One region of the Amycolatopsis sp. NPDC051373 genome, then DNA from elsewhere that is predicted to be linked to it. Evidence: riboswitches for the same ligand, from Rfam matches in the RefSeq annotation. Region 1 holds a riboswitch; each other region holds the start of a gene.
The links. A riboswitch is a leader RNA that binds a small molecule or an ion and turns the genes downstream of it on or off. The one in region 1 is predicted to bind S-adenosylmethionine.
Positions count from the first base shown of each region.

Region 1 (7,452 bases):
GCGCCATAGCGTTCGAGCACGACGTCGCCGACCGTGCTACCCGAAGGCAGCTCGGTGCGCTGGGTGACGACGGCCATGCGCAGGTCACGAACATGGCTCACCCGGCCGGAATCCGGCTCGCTCAGACCCGCGAGCACCTCCAGCAACGTCGTCTTGCCGCCTCCGTTGAGACCGACCACGCCGATGCGCTGTCCGGCGGCGACGCCGAGCGAAACGCTGTCCAGCAGCGGTTTCACCCCGTACGACTTGCTCACCGACTCCAGGTTGACCAGGTTGGCCATCCGATTCAGCCGATCCTTTCCACAGTGGACTAGATGTTCAGGCGTGCACGCGCGGTGGCGCGCCACGGGGTGCGTCGTCGCCGCCGACCAGCCGAGCGCCGGGCACCGGGCCGTGGGCGACGCGCACCGTTCGGCACACGCCGGCGCCGGACAGCTCGGCCGCCACCTCGACGGCGGCCTGCGCGTCGGCGCAGAGGAACGCGCACGTGGGCCCCGAGCCGGACACGCAGCCGGCCAAAGCACCCGCGTTCACGCCCGCGCGCAGCGTGCGACGCAAGCCAGGACGCAGGGACACGGCGGCCGCCTGCAGGTCGTTGCCCAGCAGCAGCGCGAGCTGACGGGGGTCGCCCGACGCGAGGGCCTCGACGACCGGGGTGTGCGAGCCGATGCGCGGCGGGTTGCCTTCGGCGCGCAGGCGGTCGAGCTCGCCGAACACCTTCGGCGTCGACAGGCCTTCGGTGTCGAACGCGAGCACCCAGTGGAACGTGTGGCGCGACAGCACGGGCACGAGCTGCTCACCGCGGCCGGTGCCGAGCGCGGTGCCGCCGTAGAGCGCGAAGGGCACGTCGCTGCCGAGCTTGCCCGCGATGGCGGCCAGCTCGTCGCGCGTCACGTCGAGCTTCCACAGCGAGGCCAGGCCGACGAGCGTCGCCGCCGCGTCGGCGCTCCCGCCCGCCATGCCGCCGGCGACGGGGATGCCCTTGCGCAGCACGATCCGCAACTTCGGGTCGTCGCCCTCGGCGCGGCCGGTGTAGGTGGAAAGCTCCTGGGCCGCGCGCCAGGCGAGGTTGGTGGCGTCGGTGGGCACCGACCCCTCCCCCTCGCCGAAGACTTCGAGCCCCGGGTCGTCGGTGGCCGCGACGGTCACCTCGTCCGTGAGCGACAACGCCTGGAAGACGGTGACCAAGTCGTGGTAGCCGTCCTCGCGCAGGTCACCGATGGCCAGGTGCAGGTTGACCTTGGCCGGGACCCGGACGGTGACTGGTGGTGGAACTACGGCGAGCACCCGTCAAGCCTACGTGGCCGGGCGCCTGGGCTCCCCACCAGGAGAAAACAGCCGTTTTCGGGACGCCTGTCCCAACCTCTCGGACACCTCGTCGCCAACCTTGGACCCCGAGACCCGCGCACCGAGCCGTGAAGGGCCCGCTGAAGGAATCGGAGTCCTTCAGCGGGCCCTTCACGGCACCGACGGGTTCGGCTGGGGTCAGGCGGCGACGCTGTGCGCGGCCCGCACGACCGGCGTCACGTGGGCGCCGCGGTCGGCGATCCACGCCAGCGCCGCGTCGGCCCGCTCGCCACGGACACCGATGCGGAAACGGGCGATCGGGGTGTCGCCGATGCGCGTGAGTCCGCCGCCGATGGTGGCGACCTCCACGTCGAAACGGCCGGCCGCCTCGGGCAGCAGGGCGCCGACGGACGCGAAGCCGATCAGCACGACGTCGGCGGACCGGTCGTACTTCGCGGCTTGCGCGCGAGCGGTCTCGATCGCCGGCAGCACCGCCTGCGCGGTCCAGCTGCCCGGCGAGGCGATGAGGTCGAGCACGTGACCGCGTTCGACGACCGCGCCGTCTTCGAGCACCGCGACGTCGTCGCAGACGCGGCGGACGACACCGGCGTCCGGAGTGGTCAGCAGCACGGTGGTGCCCAGCTCGGCGCGCGCCCGGTCGAGGACGGCCAGCACGGCGCCGGCCTCTTCGGGTGCGATGCCGGCGGTGGGGTCGTCGGCGAGCAGCACGGCCGGGCCGGCGGCGAGCGCCTTGGCCACGGCGACACGGCGCAGCTGGCCGGGCGTGAGGTCGGCCGGCTTCTGTGCGGCACGGGCGGTGAGGCCCACGAGGTCGAGCAGGTTGCCGACGCGGGTCTTGCGCTGCGGCCCCTCGATGCCGAGCTGCTCCAGCGGGGTGGCGATGTTGCCGGCGACGGTGCGCTCGGCGAGCAGCTCCGGCTTGGTGCCGACGACACCCAGCTGGCGGCGGACTTCACGCAGCCGGCGGCCGTCGAGCGCACCGGTGTTGAGGCCGTCGAGCCGCACGACACCGCGGTCCGGGCGCTCCTGCAGCGCGATGCAGCGGGCGAGTGTGGACTTGCCGGAGCCGGCTGGCCCCACCACGCCGAAGAGGGAACCGGCCTGCACGTCGACGCTCACATCACGCAGCGCGGCGACCGGATTTCCGTTGAGGGGAAAGGACTTGGACACGTTTTCGACAGTGATCACGAAGGGAGCTCCAGGCATGAGGCGCAGCACCGTTTCCGGGCGCGCCGGGCGTCACCGAATTACCGTCCTTTTCGGACGGTGCGCAGAATTGCGGTAGAAAAGATCAGGCGATGACTGTGGAGCGTCGACACGCACATACCGTGCGGCGACCTTCATCGACGACGCGCCGCCGGGTCAACAGGAGCGGGCGGGCTACCCTCTGCATCGGAAACAGCCTCCATCGGTCCTGGCTGTAGCACCTGCCCCATGGGGGGTGGTTGCTGCGACTTCGGCGAGCCAGGTCTCTCAGTCGCTCGGGATGGACATTCTGAGTAAAGCCGATCCCATTGGGTGAACGCAAGCGCGTTGGTGCAGATCACACGAGTGGTGGTGCCCGGATACCGGGACACCCGCAGCCACATCCTGGACCCCGAAAGCTCCGGCACCGAATTTCTTCCCCGCGGCGAATCCGGCGACCTATTCCACTGTGGACGCTGCCGATCCCTGGTGGAGACCCGATTCCGGCACGGGCGACGCGGAGCAGCTCGCGCGTGGGTAAATGACGGTTCGGCGAGGTAGTTCGCCACGGCGAGACACTCCGTCTTCCCGGCCGGACACCCCACTCCCGTCCGCGAGCCGAATCCGGACGTCCGTCACACCCGGCTGTGATACGCGCGTATCGGATACAATCGTACCACAACAGCGGAGGAGGACCGTGGCGCACCGAGTCGACCACGAACAGCGCCGGCGCGAGATCGCCACGGCAGTGTGGCGCATCGCGGCCGAACGCGGGCTCGACTCCGTGAGCATGCGCGAGGTGGCCGCCGAGGCAGGCGTGTCGCTGCGGCTGGTGCAGTACTACTTCGAAACGAAGCACAACCTGCTCGTGCTGTCGCTGCGTTACCTCCATGAACGCGGCGAGCAGCGCACGCAGGTCCGCATCGCGGCGCAGGTCGACCAGAGCGTGCGTGGCGTGGTCCGGACTCTTCTCACGGAGCTGCTCCCGCTGGACGCCGAGCGCGAACTGTCGCTACGCGTCAACCGCGCCTACTTCAGCCGCACCCACAGCGACCCGGCGCTGGCGAAGGTGTTCCTGCACGCCGAGACGCCGATCGAAGACCTGCTCACCAGCCTGTTGCGTCGCGCGGTGCTCCCACCCGGCGTCCAGCCGCGGCACGAGGCCAACCTGCTGGTCGCGGGCTTCACCGGCCTGGGTCTCGACGTCCTGCACAGCCGTTTCACCCAGCCCGAAGTCCTCGCGACGCTGGACTACCACCTGGGTCGGCTCTTTCAGGCTTGAGCCGCGAGCCGGACGAAGTCGTGCACGTCGAGCTGCTCGCCGCGCGTCTTCGGGTCGATTCCGGCCGCCACGAGGAGCTCGCCGGCGCGATCGGCCGAACCGGCCCAGCCCGCGAGGGCCGCGCGCAGCGTCTTGCGGCGTTGGGAGAACGCGGCGTCCACGACCTCGAACAGGCGTTGCCGCTCGACGCCCTCCACCGGAGTGCCGCGTTCGAAAGCCACGAGCGACGAGTCGACGTTCGGCACCGGCCAGAACACCGACCGCGGCACGGCGCCGACCTTGCGCGCCGGCCCGTACCAAGCGAGCTTCACGCTGGGCACGCCGTAGATGCGGCTGCCGGGACCGGCGGCCATGCGGTCGGCGACCTCCGTCTGGACCATCACCATCCCGCGCTGCAGCGAGGGAAGCTCGGCCAGCAGGTGCAGCACGACGGGGACCGCGACGTTGTACGGGAGGTTCGCCACCAGTGACACGGGTTCGGCCGGCAGATCGGCCGCGCTGATCCGCAACGCGTCGGCGCCGACCACAGTCAGCTGATCCGCGACGGAAGAAGCGCGTTCGGCGGCAGTGCGCGGAAGCCGCGCCGCCAGCTTCGGATCGATCTCGACGGCCACCACGTGGGCCCCGGCGTCGAGCAGGCCCAGCGTCAGCGACCCCAGTCCGGGGCCGACCTCGAGGACGACGTCGCCCGGCTGAACTCCGGCCAGCTCGACGATGCGGCGAACCGTGTTGGGGTCGTGCACGAAGTTCTGGCCGAGCTTCTTCGTCGGCCGGACGTCGAGCTCGTCCGCCAGCCCGCGGATCTCGGCAGGCCCCAGCAGTTCAACCACCGGGGAAGCCTACCGAGCCTCGGGAACCGCGGAACTCAGGCCCGCTTGCCGCAGACCGGCCAGGCGCTGTAGCCACCGCGGGCGTCGCGGACCTTCTCGGCGATCGAGATCTGCTGGGCGCGCGAAGCCTGGTTCGGGTACGACGCGTACTGGTCGCCGCCGTAGGCGTCCCAGGTCTGCTTGTCGAACTGGAGGCCACCGTAGTAGCCGTTGCCGGTGTTGATGGCCCAGTTGCCGCCGGCCTCGCACGCCGCGATGCGGTCCCACGCGGAACCGTCGCCGATCGCCGGGTCGGCAGGCTTTTTCGTGCCCACCTTGAGGATCTTCGGCTTGGCCTCGAGGAGGACCTTCACCGAGACCTGCTCGCGGGAGATCTCTTCGCCGTTCTTCTTGGTGACCTTGTAGGTCACCATCTTCTGGCCCGCGGTGCCCGGGTCCTGAACGGTGGTCTTGCCCTGTTCGAGCGTCGGGTCGTCGACCTTCTGCACGTCGGGGTCGATGGTCTCCTGCTGGTTGACCATCGAGACGCCCATGCGGCTGACGTGGACTTCGGCGCCGTCCTTGAGGGAGACGTCCAGACCACCCTCGACCGCGTCGTCCGGGCCGAGGCTCATCTTGAAGTCGGAGAGGAACTCCTTGGTGGTCACCGCGTTGGTGGCGACCTGGCGCGGCGCGTTGGTGCCGTCGAAGAGCGTGATGTGCTTGAGGGTCTTGACCTGCACGGTCGAGCCCTCGAGCGGCAGCTCGCCGGTGCCCGGCATCGAGGTCCAGGCGCCCTTGCCCATCATGTCGGCCATGCCGAGCTGGGTCATGGCCTCGCCGAGCGTGGTCGCGCGCACCCAGGACGGGCGGGACACACCGTCGACGACGAGGTTCAGCTGACGGCCGCGCTCGAGCTTGATGACGCCGCCGTCGCCGACCTCGGCCTGCGGCGAGGGCGAAAGCGAGTCGTGGGCGCCGACGGAAAGGCCGGCGTCTTCCAGAACCTCGCCGACGGTGTCGCCGTAGCTGTGGACGGTGACCTCGTGACCATCGACGTCGACGGTCACGCTCTTGTTCATCGCCAGCGCCGCGGCACCGCCGCCGCCGACGGCGATCAGGACCGACAGCACGGCACCCTTGAGGAAGCGGCGCTTCCAGACGCGGGTGGCCTCACGCAGGCCGTCCTCGACGGCGGCCTTCTTGGCCTCCGGAGAAGCGGTGCGGTCCTCGGCGAGCTCGTCCGGGAGGGCGAGCGGCGGGAGCATCGTCGTCTCGGCGTTGATCAGGCGGATCAGCTCGTCGACGTCGACGTCGATCTCGGCCATCATCGCGTCGGCGTCGGGCCCGAGGGCCGCGAGCACATCCTGTTGGGTCACATACAGCTCGTCGGAGAATTCAAGCTCTCCATAGGCGGTGTCGTCGAGCTCTCGCTCGAGCACGGCCACCGAACCAGCGGAAGAGAATAGGGTCTGCGCAGCACCACGGTTCTCGGTGCTATGGCGCGAGGCACCCTGCCTGCTACCAGTCACTGGGTCGTTCCCTTTCCCAGGACAGGACGTGTCGCCACGACCTGTTCCTTCGTCGCGACGCACCATTCGGCGCGCCTCTCAAGTCCGACACCCCCAGTCAGCGCCATCGTCACGGTCCCGAGTCGTACCAACCTCGGTGCCGCTTCCCCGACGTGCACTGACGTGACTGTGGGCGTATCAGCCGGATCCGCGTCTGCGGTTCCGACCGGCACGATCACGGGACAGTAACGGAGGTCGCCGGGTTGCGCAAACACCCCCCGGAGTGTCGTGACCTGTGTCACTCGTCAGTGTGGGCTACCGCATTCCCCGAACGTCGCAATCCGTTCAACCCGTTGTGACACTGGGCAATTGGTAGACGTGCTCGGCGGTGGTCCGGACCGCTTCGGCCACTTCGTGGACCGCTTCGCCCCTCAGCGCCGCGAGGTGCCGGACGGTGTAGGCGGTGCAGTAGGGCTCGTTCGGGCGCCCACGGAACGGGTGGGGGGTCAGGAACGGCGCGTCGGTCTCGGCGAGGTATTGCCCTGCCGGCGCGAGCCGAGCGGCCTCGTGGAGCCCGCGGGCGTTCTTGAAGGTGACGGTGCCGGCGAACGAGAGCACGTAGCCCTTGTCGAGGCAACGGCGGGCGATGTGCTCGTCGCCGGAGAAGCAGTGGAAGACGACGGTGTCCGGTGCGCCCTCTTCGTCCAGGATGCGCAGCACGTCCTCGTGGGCGTCGCGGTCGTGGATCATCAGCGTCTTGCCGAGGCGCTTGGCGAGGTCGATGTGCCAGCGGAACGCGTCCTGCTGGGCGTCGTGCGGTGAGTAGTCCCAGTAGTAGTCGAGGCCGGTCTCGCCGACGGCGACCACGCGCTCGGCCGACGCCAGACGCTCCACTTCGGACTTGTCCGCGTCGGAGAACTCCTTGGTACGCGTGGGATGGATCGCCACGGCGGCGAACACGCGCCCGTCCCACGTGGACGCGTCGACGGCCCAGCGCGCGGAGGCGAGGTCGTCGGCGACCGTGACGACACGGGCCACACCGGCGCGTTCGGCGCGGTCGACCATGGCCGTCACGTCGGCGGCGGTCACCGCCCCGCAGGCGTCGAGGTGGGTGTGGGCGTCCACGACCGCGGCGGGCAGGCGGTCGGGAATCGGCGGCAGTTCGCGCTTGTCTTCACCCATGCTGTGAATTTACTGCGTCGGCTCCGCCGCCGCGTGCGAGATCGCCCCAAGCCGGCGCGATCTCGCGCAGTGGTTGTCAACGTCGGCTGGTTTTGGCCAGCTAGTCATACTTACTTGACGATCGGCGCCCAGTCGGGGCCGTCTTCACCGAGCTTCGGGTCGAGCTTGGTGAACA
Region 1 is NZ_JBFBAE010000034.1:42,211-49,662, reverse strand. It holds gene AB0383_RS42710 (ABC-F family ATP-binding cassette domain-containing protein) at 1-281, opposite strand, end outside; gene AB0383_RS42705 (4-(cytidine 5'-diphospho)-2-C-methyl-D-erythritol kinase) at 319-1,287, opposite strand; gene AB0383_RS42700 (ATP-binding cassette domain-containing protein) at 1,486-2,496, opposite strand; SAM riboswitch class I at 2,695-2,801, opposite strand; gene AB0383_RS42695 (TetR/AcrR family transcriptional regulator) at 3,191-3,775, shown strand; gene rsmA (16S rRNA (adenine(1518)-N(6)/adenine(1519)-N(6))-dimethyltransferase RsmA) at 3,766-4,605, opposite strand; gene AB0383_RS42685 (transglycosylase family protein) at 4,641-6,026, opposite strand; gene AB0383_RS42680 (TatD family hydrolase) at 6,441-7,277, opposite strand; gene metG (methionine--tRNA ligase) at 7,388-7,452, opposite strand, start outside.

Region 2 (7,452 bases), on a different contig from region 1:
CCTGGTGCTGCTGGCGCCGCGATGGGCGGATTCGTTGATACGCCGGGGGATTCCGCCGGGGTACGCCGAGGGGATCGCGGTGCCGCTGGCGGCGTTCGTGGTCACCGCGCCGGTGATCGCGGGCATGGCGGGCACGGTGAGTCTCGTCTCGGTGGTGACCAACGTGCTGGCGGCGCCCGTCGTCGCGCCGGTCACGGTGCTCGGGGTGCTGGCCACGGTGGTCGGGCCGTGGTGGCCCGGGGCCGGGCACGTGCTGGTGCACCTGGCCGATCCGGAGGCTCGCTGGCTGATCACGGTCGCGCGGCACGGGGCCCGTGCGCCGGGTGCGGTGCTCACGTGGCCGGGTGGCTGGTGGGGTGGGGTGTGCGCGGCCGGGGTGCTGGTCATGGTGGTGGTCGCGTTCCGGTTCCGGCGCGCCCGGCTGCTGGTGGCGATGGGGCTGGTGGCGGTGCTGCTGATCGTGGTGCCGCCGCGGGTGCTCTCGCCCGGCTGGCCGCCGAAGGGCTGGGCGATGGTCGAGTGCGACGTCGGCCAGGGCGACGCCGTGGTGCTGGCCACGGCAGAGCCCGGGCGCGCGGTGGTCGTGGACACCGGGCCCGAGCCGGGGCCGGTGGACGAGTGCCTGCGGCGGCTCGGCGTGGAGCGGATCCCGCTACTGGTGCTCAGCCACCTGCACGCCGACCACATCGGCGGGCTGTCGTCGGTGTTCGACGGCCGGGCCGTGGGGGCGATCGCCGTCGGGCCCGGGCGGGCGCCGGCGTGGGCGTGGCAGCAGGTGTCGCAGGAGGCGGCGACGCACCACGTTCCGCTGCTGGAGCTCAGCGATGGGCAGCGGCTCGACTGGCCGGGGCTGTCGCTGGACGTGCTCGGGCCGCGCTACGTCACGGCACGGGCGGCCGCCCTGCAGGACGGCACGATGATCAACAACAGTTCCGTGGTGCTCCGCGCGACCACGGCGGCGGGGAGGGTGCTGCTGACCGGAGACGTGGAACTGGCCGCGCAGGCCGACTTGCTGGCCGAGGGGGTGGATCTGCACGCCGACGTGCTGAAGGTTCCCCACCACGGCTCGCGCTACTCGTTGCCTCAGTTCCTCGAGGCCGTGGGCGCGCGGGCGGCGATGATCAGCGTGGGCGCGGGCAACAGCTACGGGCACCCGGCGAAGTCCACAGTGGACGTGCTGGGCGCGTTGGGTGTGCTCGTGACGCGGACCGATGTGGACGGCGACACGGCCGTGCTGCCCGGTGACGGCGGACCTGCGGTGGCGCGCCGGGGTGAGCCGCGCGGACCGCCCCGGTAGGGGAGCGGCCCGCGGGCCCGGCGGTCAGAGGCCGAGGGCCTTGCTCACGGCTTCGGCCGACGGCGGCACGGTGGCCTTGGGGCCGATGCGGCCTTCGACGGCGTCGAGCGTCTTGAGGCCGTCGCCGGTGATGAGCAGCACGGTCTCGGCGTCGGGGTCGATCTTGCCGGCCTCGATGAGCTTCTTGGCGGTCGCGACGGTGACGCCGCCCGCGGTCTCGGTGAAGATGCCCTCGGTGCGCGCGAGCAGCCGGATGCCCTCGACGACCTCCTCGTCGCTCACGTCCTCGATCGCGCCGCCGGTGCGGTTGACGACGTCGAGCACGTAGGGGCCGTCGGCGGGGTTGCCGATCGCGAGCGAGCGGGCGATGGTGTCGGGCTTCACGGGCTGGACCACGTCGTGGCCGGCGCGGAACGCGGCCGAGACGGGGGAGCAGCCGGTGGCCTGCGCGCCGAAGACCTTGTAGGGGCTGGCTTCCACGAGGCCGAGCTGGCCGAGCTCGCGGAAACCCTTGTCCACCTTGGTCAGCTGCGAACCCGACGCGATCGGTACCACGATCTGCTCCGGCAGGCGCCAGCCGAGCTGCTCGGCGACCTCGTAGCCGAGCGTCTTGGAGCCTTCGGAGTAGTAGGGGCGCACGTTGACGTTGACGAACGCCCACGTCGGGTGCTCGCCGGCCAGCTCGGTGGCGAGGCGGTTGACGTCGTCGTAGTTGCCGTCGACGGCGATCAGGTCACCGTCGTAGACGGCGGTGGTGAGGATCTTGGCGCGTTCGAGCGACTTCGGGATCAGCACGACCGACCGCCAGCCGGCGCGGGCCGCGGCGGCGGCCGTCGCGTTGGCCAGGTTGCCGGTCGAGGGACACGCGAGGACCTCGAAGCCGAACTCGCGGGCCGCGGCCAGCGCGACGGCGACCACACGGTCCTTGAAGGAGTGCGTGGGGTTGCCGGTGTCGTCCTTGACCCACAGGGACTTCAGGCCCAGCGCTTTGGCGAGGCGGTCGGCCTTCACCAGGCGCGTGGCGCCGGGTTCGGTGTTCGGGATCTCCTCGACGGTCGAGGGGACGGGAAGGAGCTTCTTGTAGCGCCAGATGTTCTTGGGGCCGGCCTCGATGTCTTCGCGGCGCACGCGGCCGAAGTCGTAGGCAACCTCGAGTGGCGAGAAGTCCTCGGCGGAGACGAACTCCGGGGCGAGCGGCTGCCGGTGGCCCTCTTCCTTCGAAACCAGTTCGACTGCCGGACCGAGGTCCAGGGTCTTCTTGGTGGAGGTCGTGCCGAGGGTAACGGTCATCGCGAGGTTCCTTTCCTCATCTGCCCCGCAAAAGCGGGCCGGAATTGGCACCGTGGTCGTCAGCTATCCCGCAAATTCGGGAAGACAGGCTGTACGCCGGTTGCCGGGGCTTCGTCGGGCCGTTCCCTCTGCCCCTCTGGATGAGCGGTGTTCAGTTGTCGGCGCGCCGCTGTGAATCTGGTGGAGTGTGAATCTGGTGGAGCTGGGCGCTGCCTCGGGTACACCGTACGACATGGCGATCACCTCGTGCCACGGTGGCGGCGCAGATCACCGCGGCGGGCGCGTGGCCGAGCGGGTGAGAGGATGGCGGGGTGACCACCGCACCCGCGCCGCTCCACCTCGTCCTCGGTGAGGAAGAACTGCTCATCGAGCGGGCTGTCCGCTCGTCGCTGGATGCCGCGCGGGCCGTGGACTCGACGGCCGAGATGACGCGCAACCGGGTGTCCGAACTCACACCGCCCGTGCTCGCCGAGCTGGTGAGTCCCTCGCTGTTCAGCGAGGGACGGGTCATCGTGCTCGACTCGGCGCAGGACATCTCGCAGGAGCTGGCGGACGCGGTGATGGCCTACCTCAAGGCGCCCGCCGACGGGATCGTGCTCGTGGTCGTGCACAACGGCGGCGGCCGCAGCAAGGCGGCCAAGGCGCTGCCCGCGGCGCTGAAAAAGGCGGGCGCGGAGATCACCGAGTGCCCGAAGCTGACGAAGCCCGCCGATCGGGAGTCGTTCGTGCGCAACGAGGTGCGCCGCGTCGGCGGCAAGATCGATGCGGCGGGGGTGATGGCGCTGATGGACACCGTCGGCTCCGACCTGCGCGAGCTGTCCTCCGCGGCGACGCAGCTCGTCGCCGACACCGGTGGCGTGGTCGACGAGCAGGCCGTGCGCCGCTACCACACCGGCCGCGCCGACGTGACCGGCTTCGCCGTGGCGGAGAAGGCCGTGGGCGGCGACCGCGCGGCGGCCCTGGAGTCGCTGCGCTGGGCCATGCAGCTGGGCGTGCCGCACGTCCTGGTCGCCGACGCCCTCGCGGACGCGGTGCGCACGATCGCCCGCGTGTCCGCCGCGGGCCGCGGCAACCCGAACCAGATGGCCGGCGAGCTGGGCATGCCGCCGTGGAAGATCCGCAAGGCGCAGGGCCAGTCACGCGGCTGGGGCCAGGACGGCCTCGCCACCGCGATGCGCGTGGTCGCCCGCCTGAACGCCGAGGTCAAGGGCGTGGCGGCCGACGCCGACTACGCCCTGGAACGCGCGGTCGTCGAGGTCGTCGCCGCCAAGGGTGAACGCTGACGCTGCTCGGCGGGCAGGGCTCGGGCCACCGGCACAGGGCCTGAGGCACAGCAGCCGCGAGATGGCCGGGCGGGACCGCTGGTCGGGTGTGCAGACTTCGCAACAGCCACCGCCGGCCGATCGACCGTGGCCGGGTTTTCTCAACGCAAAGGCACGCTGCTCACGGGGAGCGGGAGAGCGGGAGAGCGCACGAAAAAGCCCGGCGACCAGTCGGTCACCGGGCCCTTTCAGGACTGGCAGGGTGCTGCGATCAGCTCAGAGCTGGTTCGCGCGCTTCGCGAGAGCCGACTTCTTGTTGGCGGCCTGGTTGGCGTGGATGACGCCCTTGGTGACAGCCTTGTCGAGCTTGCGGGCGGCGTCGCGCTGGAGTTCGAGGGCCTTGGTCTTGTCGCCGGAGTCGGCGGCCTCACGGAACTTGCGGATCGCGGTCTTCACCGAGGAGCGGATCGCCAGGTTGCGCTGACGGGCCTTCTCGTTGGTGGTGATGCGCTTGATCTGGGACTTGATGTTGGCCATGAAGGCGTCCTGCTTTCGTCTCGGTGAAGGTCGCTGCCGCGTCGAAGTGGCTCCGGGCGCCTGGCGTGAAGACAGACGCGGCCGGGTTTCCTCCCTGACGGAATGCCGCACGGCAACGACGAGAAAGCCTAACAGGCCTGCTCGCGGGCCCCTCGAGCGGCCCGGAGTGATCGGTTCGGTTACGGTGAGGACCGTAGTGCCTAGGGTTCCGCTGCCGGCCCGCCGCACCAAAGCAAGACAAGACGCAAGACAACCAGGGCCGGCGGGACAGGTCCGAGCGGCACCATCGGTGCGGCCCGGCGCCCGCCGTTCATCTGACGGGACAAAAGCCTGGAGGACCCGGCCTTCCGCGTGCGCGGAAGATCCGAAGGGGTCCGGTGAACACCACAGCTCTGTCGTTCGTCCTCATCGCCGCCGTCGTGCACGCGGGGTGGAACCTCGCCGCGAAGCGCGTCACCTTCGGCGGGCCGCGGTTCGTGTGGCTGTACTACACCGTCTCCGCCGTGGTGCTGCTTCCCGTGGTCATCACGGCACTCCTGGTCGAACACGAACGTCCACAGTGGACGTGGCTGCTCGCTGCCGGGGTGACGGCCGTGCTGCACGTGGCGTACGGCACGGTGCTGCAGCGCGGGTACGCCGTCGGCGACCTGTCGATCGTCTACCCGCTCGCGCGCGGCACCGGGCCGCTGCTGTCGGTGCTGGCGGCGGTACTCGTGCTGCACGAGCACCCCGGCGTGCTGGGCCTGATCGGGGCGTTCCTGGTGGTGGCGGGCGTGCTGGTGATCAGCCTCGGCGGTAGCGAGGCCGACGTCAAAGCGCGCCGCGCCGGTGTGTTCTACGGCGTGCTCACCGGCGCGACCATCGCGGCCTACACGCTCTGGGACGCCCACTCCGTGACGACGCTCGCGGTGCCGCCCCTCGTGTACTTCGGCGGCGGCGCGCTGGTGCAGAGCGTGCTGCTGGCGCCCGCGGCCCTGCGCGCCCGCGCCGAGGTGGCGAAGCTGTGGCGCGAGCACCGCAAAGAGACGCTGATCGTCGGGATCGCCTCGCCCGCGGCGTACCTGCTGGTGCTGTACGCGCTGCGGATGGCGCCGGTCAGCCTGGTCGCGCCGGCGCGGGAGCTGTCGATCGTGCTGGGCGGGCTCGCGGCGTGGTTCGTGCTCGGTGAGCGGAACGCGGCGCGCCGGTTGGTGGGCTCGCTGGTGGTGCTGGCCGGGATCGTCGCGATTGCGGTGGCCTGAGCCACTCGGGTAGGCAGGACGTATGGACGTACTGAGCAGCCGGGTGCTGATCCACCCGCGCGACCTGGAGGCCTCGACCGCGTTCTACCGGGACACGCTCGGGCTGGCGATCCAGCGCGAGTTCCCCGGTGGCACGGTCTTCTTCGCGGGCGGCGGTTCGATCGAGGTCGTGGGCAGCAACGACGCCACGCCCTCGGCGGCCGTCGACCTCTGGCTGCAGGTCCGCGACCTGCCGGCGACGCTCGAGGAGCTGGCCGCGCGCGGCGTCACGCCGGTCCGCGGGGCGCGCCGCGAGCCGTGGGGGCTGGACGAGGCCTGGATCACCGACCCGGACGGCCTGCGCATCGTCCTGGTGCAGGTGCCGCCCGACCACCCGCTGCGGACGGACTCGCGCTAGGGCTTGCGGGCCCGCAGCTGCGCCGCCAGGGCCGCGAAGCCCGGGGGCTCCCAGGTCCACGTCTGGAGGTCGGTGAAGCCCGCTGCGGTGACCTCGGCGCCCAGGTCGTGCCGGGGAACCGGCAGCCACTTCTCGTGCGCGGACAGCAGCAGCCGGCCGCCGGGGCGCAGCACGCGGAACAGCTCGGCGAAGCCCGCCGCGCGGTCGTCCCAGAGCTGGACGTTGTTGACACTCAGCACGACGTCCACGGAAGCGTCGGCACAGCCGGTCGTAGCGGCGGTGCCGTCGCGCAGCTTCACGCGGTCGCCGCAGCGTTCGCGGCACAGGGCGCGCATCTCGGCGGAGGGCTCGACGCCGACGACCTCGCCCGCCAGGCGGCTCGCGGCGTCGAGCCCGACGCCCGGGCCGGGGCCCACGACCAGCACGGTTTCATCGGGTTCCAGTCGCGCCAGGTCCACGAGCCGCTGCTCGGTGGCGGCGTTGCCGCGCGACATCAGCCGGCCGCCGACGCGGCCCAGCAGGCCGCTGGGGTGGCCGAACGCCCGGTCGAGCGCGGTGTCGAAGGTCCCCGGGGGAGGGTGTGGAGTGCTCATCCTTCGAGGTCACCACCAGCCCGGCGCGCTCGCATCGGGGATGACCCCCAACCGCACCCGGAGGTCCATGGGACGATAGGAAGCGGCCACCCCCGACCTTTCCCGAGGACCACACGAGTGACAGCGCCCAAGACGTTCGCCGACACCACCTTCACGCCGCCGGAACTGATCCGCAACTTCTGCATCATCGCCCACATCGACCACGGCAAGTCGACGCTGGCGGACCGCATGCTGCAGCTCACCGGCGTCGTCGAGGAACGGGCGATGCGCGCGCAGTACCTCGACCGGATGGACATCGAGCGTGAGCGCGGCATCACGATCAAGGCCCAGAACGTCCGCCTGCCCTGGCAGGTCGAGGGCCAGGACCACGTGCTGCACATGATCGACACGCCCGGCCACGTGGACTTCACCTACGAGGTCTCGCGCGCCCTGGAGGCGTGCGAAGGTGCGGTCCTGCTGGTCGACGCCGCGCAGGGCATCGAGGCGCAGACGCTGGCCAACCTGTACCTGGCGCTGGAGAACAACCTCCAGATCATCCCGGTGCTCAACAAGATCGACCTCCCCTCGGCCGACCCGGACAAGTACGCGGCCGAGCTCGCGCACATCATCGGCTGCGAGCCCACCGACGTGCTGCGCGTCTCGGCGAAGACGGGCGTCGGCGTCGGCGCGCTGCTCGACGAGGTCGTGCGCCAGGTCCCGGCGCCGGTCGGCGACGCGGACGCCCCGGCGCGCGCGATGATCTTCGACTCGGTCTACGACACCTACCGCGGCGTGGTCACCTACATCCGCGTGGTCGACGGCAAGATCACCCCGCGCGAGAAGATCCGCATGATGT
Region 2 is NZ_JBFBAE010000026.1:139,535-146,986, forward strand. It holds gene AB0383_RS37940 (ComEC/Rec2 family competence protein) at 1-1,297, shown strand, start outside; gene thrC (threonine synthase) at 1,322-2,587, opposite strand; SAM riboswitch class I at 2,601-2,734, opposite strand; gene holA (DNA polymerase III subunit delta) at 2,899-3,870, shown strand; gene rpsT (30S ribosomal protein S20) at 4,126-4,386, opposite strand; gene AB0383_RS37960 (EamA family transporter) at 4,764-5,627, shown strand; gene AB0383_RS37965 (VOC family protein) at 5,650-6,024, shown strand; gene AB0383_RS37970 (class I SAM-dependent methyltransferase) at 6,021-6,617, opposite strand; gene lepA (translation elongation factor 4) at 6,735-7,452, shown strand, end outside.
Region 2: another riboswitch for S-adenosylmethionine. It lies ahead of thrC (threonine synthase); the one in region 1 lies ahead of AB0383_RS42700 (ATP-binding cassette domain-containing protein).

Region 3 (7,452 bases), on a different contig from region 1:
GGCCCTGGACCACGGCGTGGTAGCCCTTGTCGACGGTGCGCTCCTTGAACGCGCGCTTGAGCACCGTGTACGCGTGCTCGCTCTTGGCCACCACCATCACGCCGGTGGTGCCCGCGTCGAGCCGGTGCACCACACCCTGGCGTTCGGCGGCGCCCGAGGTCGAGATTCGCAGGCCCGCGGCGGCCAGGCCGCCGACGACCGTCGGCCCGGTCCAGCCGGGGCTCGGGTGCACGGCGACGCCCACCGGCTTGGAGATCACGATGATGTCGTCGTCGTCGTGGAGGATCTTCATGCCCTCCACGGGCTCGGCGACGACCTGGATCGGGGACTCCGGCTCCGGCAGCGTCACTTCGAGCAGGCCGCCGGCGGTCAGGCGGTCGGACTTGCCGGCGGGCCGGCCGTCCACCAGTACGTCCCCGGCTTCGGCGAGCTCCGCCACCACCGTGCGGGACAGGCCCAGTAGCTTGGCGAGGCCGGCGTCGACGCGCATGCCGTCGAGCCCGTCGGGGACGGGCAGCAGGCGCGCGGTCACGCGGTCTCCTTCTTGCTGTTCTTGTCGCGGGTCGAGGTGCCGTCGTAGTCCTTGCCCAGCAGCGACAGCAGCACGATGAGCACGCCGCCGCAGCAGATCGCGGAGTCGGCGATGTTGAAGATCGCGAAGCCCTCGCCGTTGGGGGCGAAGGCCGAGATGAAGTCGATGACGTGGCCGCGCAGCGGGCCGGGGGCCCGGAAGATGCGGTCGGTGAGGTTGCCGAGCGCGCCCGCGAGCACCAGGCCGAGGCCGATGGCCCAGCCGACGCTGCGCAGCCGCCGCGAGAGCCAGATGATGGCGACGGCCACGGCCGCCGCGACCAGCGCGAGCACCCACGTCATGCCCGTGGCCATCGAGAACGCGGCACCGGGGTTACGGATCACCTGCAGGTAGATGAGCCCGCCGAGGACGCGCACCGGCTCCTTGCCCTCGAGGTTGGCCGCCACGAGGTTCTTCGACACCAGGTCGATCACCCAGATCAGGGCCGCGACCGCGAACACCAGCCCGACCCGGCGCTTGGGCAGCACCACGGGCGCTTCGGGCTCCTCCGAGACCGCTGAGGCCGCGTCACCGCTCACCGCCGGTTCGACGGCGGGCGCGCCTTCGGGCCGGCCGGGTTCGGGCGAACCGGGCTCGGACAGATCGTGTTCGGACGAGGAGGGCTCGGTGCTCACGCCCCCATTGTCCACGCCCCGGCCTCACCCGTTCGCGGCGGCAGGCCGCGAACGCCCCTTCACGGGTCCGGCGACCACCAGAAACGCCGCCGCGAGCAGCACCACTGCCGACGAAACCACCCCCGCGACCCCCGGTAGCAGCACCGCCACCGCCACGAAGCCCACTGTGACCGCGAGGACCAGGAGACTGCGCTCGTACCCCGCCAGCACCACCAGCCCCACGGCGGCCAGCGCCGGGCCGCGGGCGTCGGCGTCGAGGTCGAATTGGGCGTAGGCGGCGAGGTCGAGCACGGGCACCGCCAGCACACCGCCGGCGAGGACCAGGGCGATCCGGCCGGGTTTCGGCCTGGTCCCGGCTCGCGCATAGCCGAAGAGCACGATCGCCACGACCAGCGCGAGTGCGATCGGCCAGCCCAGCGCCGACGTGGAGGCCGGCGCGGGCAGCGAATCCTGGCTCAGGAACTGCTCACCGCCGATGGCCGTGCCGAAGTAGTCCACGTGCACGCGGTCCATCGGCACCGCGGACAGGTTCACGAACTCGCCCACGGCAGAACCGGCACCGGCCGCGAGCCGCACCGCGGCCAGGATCAGCTCGGCGAAGCCCAGCAGTGCGAGCGGAACCCAGAAACCCCAAGATCTCCCCACGCGCCGAGGGTAGCGAGCGGGCTCAGGCGCAGAACGGCGGCAGCTCCCGCGGGTCCCCCACCGGGGCCCAGCGGCCGTCGACCTTCGTGTACTCCCAGCGGGCGCCGCGGGCGACGATCTGGCGCAGCGCCAACACGAGGCGGTCCACGTGCTCCTCGGTGCTGCCCAGGCCGAGGCTCACGCGCACGGCCTGCTGCCCGTCGCGGCCGCATTCGCCGATGAGGCGTTTGGTGGCGACGTGGGCGCAGAACGCGCCGTCGCGTACGCCGATGCCGTACTCGGCCGAAAGGACCGCGGCGAGCCAGCCGGGTTCGAAGCCGTCGACGATGAAGCTCACCGTGCCCACGCGGTCCACCGGCGCGTCGAACAGGCGCAGCTCGGCGCAGCCGGGCACGCCGGACAGGCCCTTGCGCAGCCGCTCCAGCAGCGTGGCCTCGTGCTCGCCCACGGCGGCCCAGCGCGCGGACAGCTGCTCGCACGCGACGCCGAGCGCGTAGACGCCGACGGTGTTCGGCGAACCGGCCTCGTGCCGCTCGGCACCGGTGTTCCACACCACGGCGTCCTCGGTCACGAGCTTCGTCGCTCCCCCGCCGGCGAGGTACGGCTCGGCGGCGCGCAGCCAGTCGGACCGGCCGATGAGCGCGCCGGCGCCGAAGGGCGCGTAGACCTTGTGCCCCGAAAGCGCGACGTAGTCGACGTCCAGCTCCCGCAGGGAAATCCGGCGGTGCGGCGCGAGCTGTGCGGCGTCCAGCGCCACCCGGGCGCCGTGCTTCCGTGCCACGGCGGCGATCTCGGCCACCGGCAGCAGCTCGCCGGTCACGTTGGACGCTCCGGTGACCACCACGAGCCGCGGTCCCTCCGGGCAGGCGGCCAGCGCTTCGTCCACAACGGACACCGCGGCCAGGCGCGTGCGCGGCAGCTGCACGCGGCGCACATTCGGGCCGCGCCAAGGCAGCAGGGCCGCGTGGTGCTCGGTGTCGAACACGACCACGGACGTGCGCCGCGGCAGCGAACGCGCCAGCAGGTTGAAGGAATCCGTGGTGTTGCGGGTGAACACGACGGTGTCGGTGGCACGCGCGTCGACGAACCGGCGCAGGATGTCGCGCGTGCGCTCGTAAAGGCGCGTGGACACCTGCGAAGCGAAGCCCGCGCCGCGGTGCACGCTCGCGTACCAGGGCAGGAACTCGTCGACGGCGGAGCGGACCGCGTCGAGACACGGCGCGCTCGCGGCGTGGTCGAGGTTCGCGTAGCCGATCTCGCCGCCGGTCACCAGCGGCACCCGCAGCGCCGCCCCCGCGACGCCGGGAATCCCCTGTGCGGCAACGGTTTCGGTGTTTTCAGCGGTGCGGTCCAGAGCGAGAGTCATGGCGGTGCCTCCTCGGCAGTCCGGGGGACCCCCGGCGAGGGGCCCGCGCTTGCCCGTCGCACAACACGACCGGCCCGGTCTTCACCCGGGGCACCCCACCGCGGTAGGAGGGTTGCCGGCCAGCAAGCCGGGGCTGAACGCTGGCACTCATGACCTGTTGATGAAGGTAACTGATTCCGGCCGTGCGAAGAAAGCCCCGTCCCGTGATCTGAGATGGCGCTCACACGCCGGCGATCACCGCCGCAGGGCGCGGAAAGCTTCCGTCTGCTCACGGATCGCGCGCTCGGCCGGGAGCCGTTCGATCGAGGAAGCGCCGAAGAAACCCACAATTCCCTCGGTGTGGTCGAGCATGTACTGCGCGTCGGCGGGCTCGGCGATCGGGCCGCCGTGACACAGCACGAGCACGTCCGGGTTCACCCGCTTGGCGGCGTCGTGCATCGCCTGCACACGGGTCACGGCCTCGTCGAGCGTGACGGCAGTGCGCGCGCCGATCGTGCCGCTCGTGGTGAGCCCGAGGTGCGGCACGAGCACGTCGGCGCCCGCGCGGGTCATGTCGGCGGCTTGCTCGGGGTCGAACACGTACGGCGCGGAGAGCAGGTCGCGTTCGCGGGCCAGCGCGACGAGGTCGACCTCCAGGCCGTAGCCCATGCCGGTCTCCTCCAGGTTCTGGCGGAACACGCCGTCGATCAGCCCGACCGTCGGGAAGTTCTGCACGCCGGCGAACCCCGTCCGCTTGAGCTCGTCGAGAAACGGGCCCATCAGCCGGAACGGGTCGGTGCCGTTGACACCGGCCAGTACCGGCGTGTCGCGCACGACCGGGAGCACCTCGCGCGCCATGTCCACGACGATGCCGTTGGCGTCGCCGTAGGCCAGCAGTCCGGCGAGCGACCCGCGCCCGGCCATGCGGTAGCGGCCGGAGTTGTAGATGATCAGCAGGTCGATGCCGCCGGCCTCGGCGGCCTTGGCGGACAGGCCGGTGCCCGCGCCGCCGCCGATCACGGGCCTGCCTTCGGCGACCGCCGCGGTGAGCCGGGTCAGCGCTGTTTCGCGGTCCACGTCAGGACTTCCCTTCGCCGATGAGCCGGTGCAGTTCGCTCGCGGCGGCGGCGCCGAACCCGGCGTCGTTGATGGCTTCTTCGCGCCGGGTCACGGTCACCGCGCTGCCGGACAACGCTTCGGTGAGGTGGGCGAACAGCTCGGCGTCGGCCGCAGGGTCGTGGAACGGGCCGTCCGGAACGTCCACAGCGGACACTCCGCCGAGCGGCAGGAACACCGAGACCGGCCCTTGTGCCGCCCGGAGTTTGCGCCCGAGCAGCGTGCCCAGCTCCGCGGATTCCTCCGGTGTGGTCCGCATGAGCGTGACAGTCGGGTTGTGCACCAGCAGGTGCCGGCCCGCGAACCGCTCCGGTACGGTGTCGGCCGGGCCGAAGTTGACCATGTCGAGCGCGCCGACGCTGACCACCTGCGCCACGCCCGCTCGCCCCGCAGCCTCCAGCCGGTGCGGGCCCGCCGACAGCACCCCGCCGACGAGCTCGTCGGCCAGCTCCGTGGTGGTCAGATCGAGGACACCGGCCAGCAGGCCGTCGGACACCAGCTTCTCCATCGCCCGGCCGCCGGATCCGGTCGCGTGGAACACGAGCACCTCGTAGCCGAGCCGTTCCAGCTCGGCGCGGGCCTCGTCGGCAGCGGGGGTGGTGACGCCGAACATCGTCACCGCGACCACCCGCCGCTCGCTGGTCTCCCGGCCGGTCTCGTGGTGGCGGGCCATGGCGGCGATCGCGGCCGCCGCGTTGCCCAGCACGGTCTTCGACACCGTGTTGAGGCCCGCGATGTCGACCACGGAGTACATCAGCGTCACGTCGGTCTCGCCCACGTACGGGCGCACGTCGCCGGACGCCATGGTGGAGACCAGCAGTTTCGGCACCCCCACCGGCAGCTCGCGCATCACGGCCGCCGCGATCGACGAGCCGCCCGAGCCACCGACCGCCAGGACGGCGTCGACGCGGCCTTCGTCGAACAGCCGTCGCACGGCCACCGCCGCACCGCGCGCCATCGTCTCCACGGCGCGTCCGCGGTCTCCCCGCAGTGACGCGAGGTCGACGCCGGCGGCGCGGGCCACCTCCTCGGCGGGCACGTCGGCGCCGTCGGACGCCGACGAACCGGCGTCGACCAGCAGCGTGTGCACCCCGTCGATTTCGAGGCGGGTGCGCAGCCAGTCGTATTCGGCGTGTTTCGTGTCGAGGGTGCCGACGAGGCAGACCGTGGCCATGCCCGCCATCGTCGCCCCCCGCGGGCGCCGCCGCTGGGCCAGTTGGCCGGAAGTGGTCCAAACTGGCTGGTGAAGGAGGTGCCCATGCACCGGGTCGAGACCGCCGAACTGGCTCGGCTACTCGGCGCGTGGCGCGGCGGCGGCCCCACGCTCCCGGCCGCGCTCGCCACCACGCTGGCCGAGCTGGTCGACTCCGCCGTGCTGCCCGAAGCCGCCGTCCTGCCGGCACAGCGGCCGCTCGCGCGAGCACTCGGCATTTCCCGGGGCACGGTGACCTCGGCGTACGACCGGCTGGCGGCCGACGGGCTCCTCACGGCCGAAGCCGGCTCCGGCTCCCGGGTGCGGCGGCGCCAGCCCGGCGGCCCGGGCGTGCCGGGTGGCCGGCTCGTCTCGTTCACCGGTGCGGCGGCGCCGGCGGACCTGTCGAGCGGCGCCCTGCCCGGCTCGGCCCTGACCGCGGACGCGCTCGCCGCGCTCGGCCCCGCCGATCTGGTGCCCTATCTCGACACTGACGGCTACTTCCCCGCCGGCGTCCCGCGGCTGCGGGCCACGATCGCCCGGCTGCTCACCGACGACGGCGTGCCCACCGCCCCGGAGCAGGTCGTGGTAACCGCCGGCGCCCAGCAGGCCGTGTGGCTCGTGGCCAACACGCTGGTCGCGGCGGGTGATCTGGTCCTGGTGGAGGAACCGAGCTACCGCGGCGCGCTCGAAGCGTTCGCCGGCGCCGGGACCCGGCTGCGGGGCATCCGCTGGAGCGCGGGCGGGATCGACCGCGACCACCTGCGCGCCGCGCTGCGCCGCTCCCCCGCGCTGCTGTACTGCCAGCCGTCCGTACACAACCCGACCGGCGAGCGCATGCCCGCGGCCGCGCGGCGTGAGCTCGGCGAGCTCGTCACGGCCGCCGGTCTGCGCACCGTGGAGGACCGCAGCAGCGCCGACCTGGTGTTCCGCGGCACGGCGCCAGGGCTGGCCGCACACGTGCCACCGGAGCTGCTGGTGAGCATCGGCACCGCGTCGAAGCTGTTCTGGGGCGGCGTGCGGATCGGGTGGATCCGCGCGGACGCGCCGACGGTCGCCCGGCTGGTCGAGGCCCGCAAGGCGATCGACCTGGGCTGCTCGGTCGTCGACCAGCTGCTCGCCGTCGGGTTGCTCCGGCGGGCCGCCGAAGCCCGGGAAGCCCGGCGCACGCTGCTCACCGCGCGCCTGGAGTCCACTGTGGACGTGCTCGGCCGGCTGTTCCCCCACTGGCGCTGGACGCGGCCGGCCGGCGGCACCGGGCTGTGGACCGACACCGGCGAAGACGCCGTGCGCCTGGCCCAGCGGGCGCTCGCCACGGGGGTGAAACTGGCGCCGGGGCCCGCGTTTTCGGTCTACGACGGGTTCCGGACGCATCTGCGGCTGCCGCTGTGGCACGCGCCGGAGGAGCTGGAGCCCGTGCTCGCGTCCCTGCGGTAACTCCCGCTTCGAGGACGCCAGCTCGACTCAGCGGCCCAGCTCACCGCGCCAACGCGCGAGCCGCCCGGCCCGGTCGACGGCGCGGATCCGGCGCTCGGTCGCGTCACGGACCGCCGCCGTGGTGACCACCAGCAGCTGGTCGTCCTCCTGCAGGCGGCTGGTCTTCTGCGGCGTGAACCCGGAGCCGTGGCGGACCACGAGGCTCACGGTGGCGCCGGCGGGCAGCCCGAGCTCGGAGATGTATACGCCGTGCAGCTTCGAGCCCTTCTGGATGCGCACCTGCAGCAACTCCGCGCCGAGCTCGTCGAGCGGCGCGGCGTCGACCTCGATCTCCTGGGCCTCGGCCCTCTTCGTGAGCCCGAGCCGGCGCGCGAACGGCCCGAGTGTGACCCCCTGCAGCAGCGTGACCACGATGACCAGCACGAACACGGCGTCGACCAGCCGTTGTGCACCCGGCACGCCCTGCGAAAGCGGGATCATCGCGAGCACGATCGGCACGGCTCCGCGCAGG
Region 3 is NZ_JBFBAE010000035.1:86,773-94,224, reverse strand. It holds gene AB0383_RS43475 (RluA family pseudouridine synthase) at 1-532, opposite strand, end outside; gene lspA (signal peptidase II) at 529-1,110, opposite strand; gene AB0383_RS43465 (hypothetical protein) at 1,231-1,851, opposite strand; gene AB0383_RS43460 (aminotransferase class V-fold PLP-dependent enzyme) at 1,874-3,217, opposite strand; SAM riboswitch class IV at 3,258-3,372, opposite strand; gene AB0383_RS43455 (phosphoenolpyruvate hydrolase family protein) at 3,452-4,273, opposite strand; gene AB0383_RS43450 (Tm-1-like ATP-binding domain-containing protein) at 4,275-5,486, opposite strand; gene AB0383_RS43445 (PLP-dependent aminotransferase family protein) at 5,571-6,941, shown strand; gene AB0383_RS43440 (potassium/proton antiporter) at 6,969-7,452, opposite strand, start outside.
Region 3: another riboswitch for S-adenosylmethionine. It lies ahead of AB0383_RS43460 (aminotransferase class V-fold PLP-dependent enzyme); the one in region 1 lies ahead of AB0383_RS42700 (ATP-binding cassette domain-containing protein).